Regions from separate parts of the Janthinobacterium sp. YR213 genome, predicted to be linked through region 1. Evidence: predicted binding sites of a transcription regulator. Region 1 holds the regulator's gene; the other holds the start of a gene.

Region 1 (4,616 bases):
CCGACGTCAACCCGGCCCTGACCAACTTCGAAGCGTCGTGCTTCGATGGTGTGTACGTGACGGGCGACGTGTCGCAGGAATACCTGGACCGCCTGGAATATGCGCGCCACCATCCGAAGGCGGCAGCGCCCGAAGATACGCCGCGTTCCCAGCTGAACCTGAACCTGGCGACAACAGAAGCGTAATTATCTTGCCCGGCTAGCGCCGGGCTTTTTTTGCTCCGCGATCATGAACGATAAAAAAAACTACGGCTTTACCACCACCATCCTGCATAACGACCGCCGCAAGGGCATCGAGCACGGTTCCCTGCACAAGCCCGTGCATACTTCCGTTGCCTTCGGCTACGGCGATGCGCGCCAGCTCGCTTCCGTATTCCAGGGCAAGGAGCCCGGCTTCCGCTACGGCCGCCAGGGCAATCCGACCGTCTCCGCGCTGGAAGACAAGGTCAACAAGATGGAAGACGGCGTCGCCACGCTGTGCTTCGCCACCGGCATGGGCGCCATCGGCGCCGTGGTGCAGGCGCTCTTGCGCGCTGGCGACCATGTCGTGTCGTCGGCCTTTTTGTTTGGCAACACCAACAGCCTGTGGCAAACGGTGACAGGGCAGGGCGTCGGCGTGTCGTTTGTCGACGCCACGGACGTGGCCAATGTGGCCGCCGCCATCACGCCGCAAACGCGCATCGTGTTTGTCGAAACCATCGCCAATCCGCGCACGCAGATCGCCGACCTGGCGAAGATCGGCGCGTTGTGCAAGGAACGCGGCATTTTGTACATCGTCGACAACACCATGACGACGCCCTACCTGTTCCGCCCGAAAGCCGTGGGCGCTGGCCTGGTGGTCAATGCGCTGACAAAATCCATCGGCGGCCACGGCAATGCCCTGGGCGGCAGCTTGACGGACACGGGCGTGTTCGACTGGACGCAGTATCCGAACATTTTCGACAATTACAAGAAGGCGGCGCCGGCGCAGTGGGGCATCGCGCAAATCCGCGCCAAGGCATTGCGCGATTTTGGTGCCTCCCTGGGCCCGGAGGCGGCGCACCATATCGCCGTCGGCGCGGAAACCATGGCCTTGCGCATGGACCGCACCTGCTCGAACGCCCTGGCGCTGGCCACCATGCTGGCCGCCGACCCGCGGGTAGCGGCCGTGCACTACCCGGGCCTGGCCGCGCATCCGCAGCACGCGCTGGCGACGGATTTGTTCCGCAGCTATGGCTCGCTGTTCAGCTTTGAGCTGAAGGATGGCATCGATTGCTTCGATTTCCTCAATCGTCTCAATCTTGCCATTCCAGCGAGCAATCTCGGCGACACCCGCACCCTGGTCATTCCCGTCGCCCACACGATCTTTTACGAGATGGGCGCCGAGCGCCGCGCCAGCATGGGCATCGCCGAATCCCTGATCCGCGTGTCCGTCGGTATCGAGGATGAGGCGGACTTGCTCGAGGATTTCCGTAGCGCCCTGGATGCATAAAACGCCTGGGCAATAAAAAAAGGGCCGCAACAGTCATGCTGTTGCGGCCCTTTTTACATGCGGTGGTTCAATGCCAGCTGCGCATCAAGCCTACCGCCAAACCTTCCAGGGCGAATTCATCTTCCGGCGATACGGTGATGACCTTGAAGTCGGGGTTTTCCGGCAGCAATTCGATGACGGAACCCGTTTTCTTGTAGCGCTTGACGGTGACTTCGTCGCCGATGCGGGCGACGACGATCTGGCCATTCTTGGCGCTATCGACCTTCTTGACGGCCAGTAAATCGCCATCCATGATGCCTGCGTCGCGCATGGACCAGCCGCGCACCTTCAGCAGGAAGTCGGGCTTGGCTGAGAACAGGGCGGGGTCCACGTTGTAGCTCGCTTCCAGGTTTTCCTGTGCCAGGATGGGCGAGCCTGCCGCCACCCGGCCGATCAGGGGCAACGACATCAGCAGCGCTGCCGGCACTTTCGATGGCAGGGCTTCGGCGGCCGCGCCGATCAGGCGGATGCCGCGCGAGGTGCCGGGAGAAATCTCGATCGCGCCCTTGCGGGCCAGGGCCTGCAAATGCTCTTCGGCCGCGTTGGCCGATTTGAAACCCAGTTCATTGGCGATTTCGGCACGGGTGGGAGGAAAGCCCGTGTTTTCAATCGCGTCCTTGATCAGGTTCAGGATTTGTTCTTGTCGTGCTGTCAGCTTGATCATGAGCGGTGGGTGCATACTAAAATGCTGTCTATATGAACAGTCTGTATTTTTGTACAGTATCGCCCACTATGCAAGGGGATTTCCGTGTTTTAGGCGAATTTCGCAAGAAATACTTGTCCAGGGGCGGAAAGCACGGTGGCGCGCGGGCTTTTCGGGCGCTTGTGGAAGGAATGATTGAAACGTTTGCAAAAGGCGGTTATAATCTTCGGCTGACCTTCCCACACCCGTCTTGACGCCGGGGTGGGCGATTATCAATCCGACCTGAAGGAGTTTGCATGCGTCATTATGAAATAGTCTTTATCGTCCATCCGGACCAAAGCGAGCAAGTGCCCGCGATGATCGAACGCTACAAAGCCAGCGTAACCACCCGCGGCGGTTCGGTTCACCGCGTGGAAGATTGGGGCCGCCGTCAAATGGCTTACTCGATCCAAAAGCTGCCTAAAGCACACTACATCTGCCTGAACATCGAATGCGACAACGAGACCCTGGTCGAGTTGGAAACAGCATTCAAATTCAATGATGCCGTGTTGCGTCACCTGACCGTTAAAATGAAGAAAGCTGAAACAGCTCCTTCGCCGATGATGAAATCGGTACAACGCGAAGACGCGGCCAAAAGCCACCGCACCGAAGCACCAGCAGCCGCTCCAGCCGCAGCAGCAGCTTAATTCTTGACCAGGATCGTGCGCTGAACCAGCTACAAGTAACCGCCATCATTGCCGAGCGCGAAATATTGCGCTATACCCCGGCAGGGCTGCCGATTGTGAATGCAGTATTGCAACACAGTTCGCAGCAGATGGAAGCAGGGATTGCCCGTTTGACCGAGTTTGATGTTGCCGCGCTAGCCGCTGGCGAAATTTCAGGCAGGTTCAGTCAGGCAAGCTTGGGCGGGGTGTATCAGTTCACGGGTTTCCTGGCCAGGAAGAGCCGCAACAGCAAGAGTTTGGTGTTTCACATCATTGATTTTAGTGCAGTCAATTCTGACTAGCGCATTTTAGATACAGGAGCCTGACATGGCATTCGGTAAAAAGTTCGACAAAAATAAGCTCAAGCTTAAAGAAAAACGCAAACAGCAAAACCCGTTGTTCAAACGCAAGAAGTTCTGCCGCTTCACCGCAGCTCACGTTGAGCAAGTCGACTACAAAGACGTCGACACGCTGAAAGACTTCGTCCAAGAAAACGGCAAGATCATGCCAGCACGCCTGACCGGTACCAAAGCGCACTACCAGCGCCAAGTTGACACCGCAATCAAGCGCGCTCGCTTCCTCGCGCTGCTGCCATACACCGATCTGCACCACGCTTAATCGGTCAGATATTCCTGGAGAAGAACTATGCAAATCATTCTGTTAGAAAAAGTTGTTAACGTCGGTAACCTCGGCGAAGTCGTCAAAGTCAAAGACGGTTACGCACGTAACTTCCTGATCCCGCAACGCCTGGCACGTCGTGCTACGGCAACCGCTGTGGCTGAATTCGAAGTCAAGCGCGCCGAACTGGAAAAAGCTGCTGCCGCTAAACTGGCCGCATCGCAAGCCCAGGGCGAAAAACTGAGCGGCCTGACCGTTCAAGTTGCTCAAAAAGCTGGTGTTGATGGCCGTCTGTTTGGTTCCGTCACCAACTTCGACATCGCTGAAGCGCTGACCAAGCAAGGTTTTGCTGTTGAAAAAGCACAAATCCGCATGCCTACCGGCCCGCTGAAGATCGTTGGCGAGCACAACGTTTCGGTTGCTCTGCACACCGACGTGGTCGTGGAAGTTGTTATCGCTGTCGTACCAGACGCGAACGCGTAATCGTCTGCGGGCCTGGCCCGCAAGCGCTGCCGCACTATGAAAAGCCGGGTTCGCCCGGCTTTTTTGTGGCCTTTTTTTCGCTCAATTTCAGCCCTTTATTTTTGCCAGCACGCCGAAGCGGGTATAATTCGCGCCATGAACGCCCCCTCTGATCCGCAACTGGATTCCCTCCGTATTCCGCCGCATTCGATCGAAGCAGAACAATCCGTTATCGGTGGTCTGCTGCGCGACAATGCCGCGTATGACCGCATCGCCGACTTCATGCATGCGGAGGATTTCTATCGCTATGACCATCGCATCATCTTCGAGCAAATCGTCAAGATGGTTAACGCTTCCAAGCCAGCCGATGTCATTACTGTTTTTGAAACCCTGACCCAGCTCGGCAAGGCCGATGATGTGGGCGGACTCGCTTACCTGAACGCCATGGCGCAAAACACGCCATCGGCCGCGAACATCCGGCGCTACGCCGAGATCGTGCGCGACCGCGGCGTGCTGCGCAAGCTCATCACCGTCGCCGACGATATCTCCGGCACGGCCTTCAGCCCGCAAGGCAAGGAAGTCAAGCAGATGCTTGACGAGGCCGAATCGAAGATTTTCGCCATCGCCGAAGAAGGCGCGCGCGGCGCTCAGGGCTGGACCGCCATCCAGCCCCTGCTGAC
Region 2 (4,616 bases), 140 kb from region 1:
CAGGCCTGCGTCCTGGGGGATGAACTTGCGCGTCTTTTCGGCCAGGTACAGCAGGATGGCGCCCGACTCGAACAGGGCCAGCGGCTTGCCATCGGGACCGTCCGGGTCGAGGATGGCGGGAATCTTGTTGTTCGGATTGAGGGACAGGAAGGCGGGCGACAGCTGGTCATTCTGCTCGAAGCTGACCAGGTGCGGCTCGTACGCCAGGCCCAGCTCTTCCAGCAGGATCGAGACCTTGATGCCGTTCGGCGTCGGCAGCGAGTACAGTTGCAGGCGCTCGGGATGCCGGGCAGGCCATTTTTGGGTGATGGGGAAGTCGGAAAGCTGTGTCATGGATATCCTTCATTTCAATTAAAGATGCGGCGCCGGGAAGCCAGTATAGCCAAGCATGGCAGTTTCAGCAGGACAGCGCATTCAGCCAAACAAGCCATGCAAGAACCAGCGCGGCGCGGCATCTTCTCCGCTGCCGGCGATGCGTTCACGATAGACCCAGTAGTGCGCATGGTCGAGGCCTTCGGCGATGAAGTAATCGCGCGCCTGCGACTGGCCCCACCAGCCCGCTTCGATGCGCTCGGCGACAGACACCATTTTCAGGGGCGAGCCATAGAATGGCCGGTGTTCGCGCATCAGGAGGGCGATGGGCTGGGCCAGCAGCCAGCCGGGACGGGGCATGCCGGGCAAGCCGGGCGGCAAGTCCGGCACCGCGTTTCTGCCGCCGGCCTTGGCAGGCAGCGGCAGCCACTGATTGGCTGCCTCGGGACGGTAATCGGCGCGCGGCGCGGCCTGCAAGACATTGTCCGTGCCCAGGCGCGCCACCAGCAATTCCATCAAGCGCTGGCGCTCTTGCGGCGTGCCGCCCGGTTCGGGAAACAGGGTGTCGCTGGGCGGCGCCATCGGCTGCACCTGCAGCGCTTCCAGCGTGAGGCCGATCACGGGTGCGTCCAGCGCCAGCTGCGCCAGGCGTTCCTTGAGCAGGCGCACCAGGTGCTCGTCGCGCCAGACGGCCTCGCCCAGCGCCAGGTCGATGACGGTGGGCGCACGCGCCACCCGGCCCCGCTCGTGCGCCAGCAACAATTGAATGCGCTCGACGGCAAATTGCCGCGCGCACAGCCAGCCCGTCATTTGCTGCAGCAGCCGGCGCGCGCCGAACAGCAGCGCGTCGGCGTGCTCCACGCGGTCGAACAATTCCAGGCTGGCGCGGAACGTGGGTGGCGCTTCGAGCCACAGGTACAGTTCCGTGCCGTGGCCATGCGCATCGTCGAGCATGTCCAGCAAGGCCCCGCCGCAGCGGCGCTGCAAGCCGGGCCGGGGCAAGTGGCGCAGCTGCCCCAGGGTGCGGCAGCCGATGCCGTCCAGCCATTCCAGGTAGGGGCGCGCCGGCGGCAGCAAGGCGCACGGCAGGCGGTCGAGGCGGCGTACCAGGCTGGCCATGCTCAATGTCCGGCCCCGGCGCGTCCCGGCGCGCGCCAGCAGCCAGGCGCCGCGCGCCGTGGGGGCGCAGGACAGCTGGGCCGTGTAGCCCAGCGCGCGCAAGCTGGCCGCGATTTGCCGGCACAGGGCGCGCACGCCGCCGAACAGGCGCAGGCTGGCGCCCGCATCGACGAGCAGGGTCGCTTCCTCGCCCTGCGCCACCAGCGGCGAATATTGCAGCAGCGCCAGCGCCACCGCTTGCAGGGCCTGCGCCTCCAGTTCGGGAGAGCGTTCGTGCAGGCGTGCCTGCGGCGCCAGCATCAGCGCACCGGCGCGGCGCATGCCCGGCCGGATGCCGGCCGCCCGCGCCAGCGGCGACACGGCCATCACTTGCTCCTGTTCCAGCACCACGCCGAGGCTGTCAACCGACCAGCGCGGGCAAAACACTTCGAGCGGGAGCCGGGGCAGGCACAGGCCGATCCAGAGTCGCATGGCGTAGCAGTAATGAAGGAGGTTGCAGGGGCAGGAACAGGGGCGCGTCGCGCTGCGGTCCCCGGCGCTTGATGAAGCCGATCTCGATGCCGCCGGCGGCCGGGCGCACGGACAGCCGCAGCGGCGCCGGCGACGCATCCTGCGCGCCGTGCAGCGGGCGCAGCATGCAAAACAGGGTGTTGCCGGACTGCGCGGCCAGGTGCAGCCGGCGCAGGCTGTCGGCGCGCACATGCGGCTGCCAGAACAGCAAGGCGCCGCAACTACCGCTGCGCAAGATATTTTCCGCCGCCCACAAGGCATCCTTGCTGCTGGCGCTCTTTAACCACAGCAATTGCGACGGCGCCAGCCCCTGCGCGGCCAAGGCAAGCGCCTGCGGCGGATGGGGCGGCTGCAGCAGCACGATGGGCAAGCCCGGCAGTTGCGCCAGCGCGGGCGCCAGCAGCCGCAATTCGCCGCTGCCCGGCTGCTGCACCAGCAGATCGATGAGGTTGCCGCTGGGCCAGCCGCCGCCGGGCAACTGCGCGGACAGGGCGGCAAAGCCCGTATCCAGGCAGCGCGTGGCGCCCTGCCCCAGCTGCGATGCGCGCCACAGGGACGGGTGCAAGGCTTCCGGCGAGGCCATCAATTCGGAATGTTGCATAATTGAATATGAAGATAAATACTGTATGTATATACAGTACTATCCAGTCCCGCTTTTGGCAAGGCTTATCTGCGCCGCAGCTCCCCGGGGGACGTCCCGCCACGTCCGAAAAACACCGTTTTTCACATCGATTGCTGTACCATAAGCACTCTCCTTACCGCTCGGCAATGCACCGGGCGGCTTCCTCCGTCCAAAGGAAACGCATTTGACCACCATCCAAATCATCAGCGCCATCGTCTTCGGGCTTGCGCTCATCCACACCTTTGCCGCCAAGTCGTTTGAAACCTTGTCGCGGCGCCACCCCCGCCATGCGGGCCTGCTGCACTTGCTGGGCGAAGTGGAAGTCGTGTTCGGCTTCTGGGCCTTCATCTTGATCATCATCATGGCCTTTGTCTCGGGCGGCGATGCTGCCATCGAGTATGCCGAGTCGCGCCATTACACGGAGCCGCTGTTCGTCTTTGTCGTCATGGTCGTGGCTGCCTCGCGCCCCGTGCTCGACGCCGTGCAGCGCCTGTTGAAAGGCGTGGCGCGCGTGATGCCGCTGCGCACGGAACTGGCCCTAGTCTGGCTGGGCCTGGCGCTTGTGCCCCTGACGGGTTCGTTGATCACGGAACCGGCCGCCATGACCCTGGCCGCGCTGATGCTGGCACCGCAAATCTTCCGCCCGGGCATCCCTGAATGGCTGAAATACGGCGCGCTGGGCGTGCTGTTCGTCAACGTTTCCATCGGCGGCACGCTCACCTCGTACGCGGCGCCGCCCGTGCTGATGGTGGCCACCACGTGGAACTGGGATAGCGCCTACATGGCCACCCACTTCGGCTGGAAGGCGGCCATCGCCGTCCTCGTCAACGCGACGGGCGTGAGCATTTTGCTGCGCAAATACCTGCACAGCAACACCTCCGACATCAAGCCGAAGGCCGGTGAAGTGGAAGCGCCAAAAGTGCCGCTGGCCGTCAGCCTGGTGCACATGATCGTGCTGGCCGGCGTCGTCGCCCTGGCGCACCATCCCGTGCTGTTCATCGGCCTGTTCCTGTTCTTCCTCGGCTTCGTGCAGGCGTATGAGCGCTATCAAAGCCCGCTGATCCTGAAAGAGGGTTTATTGGTCGGCTTCTTCCTCGGCGGCCTGGTGGTACTGGGCGGCATGCAGCAATGGTGGCTGCAGCCCATCGTTTCCAGCCTGAAACCGCTGGCCCTGTTCTTCGGCGCCCTGGGCTTGACGGCCATTACCGACAATGCGGCCCTCACTTACCTCGGTTCGCTGATCGTCGGCATGACGGACGAAGCGAAATACATGCTGATGGCCGGCGCCGTGGCCGGCGGCGGCCTGACCGTCATCGCCAATGCGCCGAACCCGGCCGGCGTGGCCCTGCTGCGCCGAGGCTTCAAGGATGAATCGATCGGCGCCATCGGCCTGCTGGCCGGCGCCCTGCTGCCGACGGCCGTGGCGGGCCTGGCCTTCCTGGCGCTGTAAGTTGCATCACGGGGCGGCTGCTTGCCGCCCCCGCTTCCCCAATCCCTCCCAGTTACCTTCCTCAGTTTCCCTCATACACGAGGAAATGCAGCCGGTCATAGAACAGGCTGTAGGCATAGTCGAACGTGCCCACGCTGCGAAAACCCTTGTGCAGATACACTTGCAGCGCTTCGCTCTTTTCCCATACCGTCAGGGTGATGCGCGCACAGTCCTTGCGGCTGGCCAGGTCGCGGATTTCATGGAACATCTGCCGGAACAGGCCCTGCCCCCGGTATTTCTCGTCGATCGCCAGGCTGCTGACGAAACAGTCGTCGGCGCGCGCATGCGCGAGCACGAAGGCGTCATACGCATCGTCGAGCGCCTTCATGTCATCGCGGTAATACGAGACGGCGCCGCAGGCCTGGAACTCGGCCATCGTCGCGGCCGTGAAAAAGCCGATGAAACGCCCTTCCTCGTCATGCAGGCCATGGATGTGCGCCAGGTACGGGTCGATGTTTTGCCGCCGCTGCAATTCAACGAATTGCAGGTTGAGTTTATTGCCGAACGAACAGTATTCCAGGTAACTGGTGGCAAACAGCAATTTCGCCATGCGGTTCTTCGCCT

Evidence for each region. The regulator LexA, encoded in region 1, represses DNA repair genes until DNA is damaged. The targets are predictions, from matches to a motif close to ACTGTATNNNNATACAGT.
Region 2: imuA (translesion DNA synthesis-associated protein ImuA) is a predicted target of LexA. The motif match lies at 2,563-2,580, and genes of this name have one in related genera.

The regions. Positions count from the first base shown of each region.
Region 1 covers NZ_FNDA01000001.1:1,914,581-1,919,196, reverse strand. Annotated here, with positions in the region: gene purF (amidophosphoribosyltransferase) at 1-185, shown strand, start outside; gene BLT98_RS08440 (cystathionine gamma-synthase family protein) at 229-1,470, shown strand; gene lexA (transcriptional repressor LexA) at 1,538-2,173, opposite strand; gene rpsF (30S ribosomal protein S6) at 2,449-2,838, shown strand; gene priB (primosomal replication protein N) at 2,859-3,158, shown strand; gene rpsR (30S ribosomal protein S18) at 3,184-3,474, shown strand; gene rplI (50S ribosomal protein L9) at 3,502-3,957, shown strand; gene BLT98_RS08410 (replicative DNA helicase) at 4,093-4,616, shown strand, end outside.
Region 2 covers NZ_FNDA01000001.1:2,051,074-2,055,689, forward strand. Annotated here, with positions in the region: gene BLT98_RS08990 (glutathione S-transferase N-terminal domain-containing protein) at 1-333, opposite strand, end outside; gene BLT98_RS08995 (Y-family DNA polymerase) at 415-1,902, opposite strand; gene imuA (translesion DNA synthesis-associated protein ImuA) at 1,832-2,542, opposite strand; gene BLT98_RS09005 (putative Na+/H+ antiporter) at 2,748-4,013, shown strand; gene BLT98_RS09010 (GNAT family N-acetyltransferase) at 4,075-4,616, opposite strand, start outside.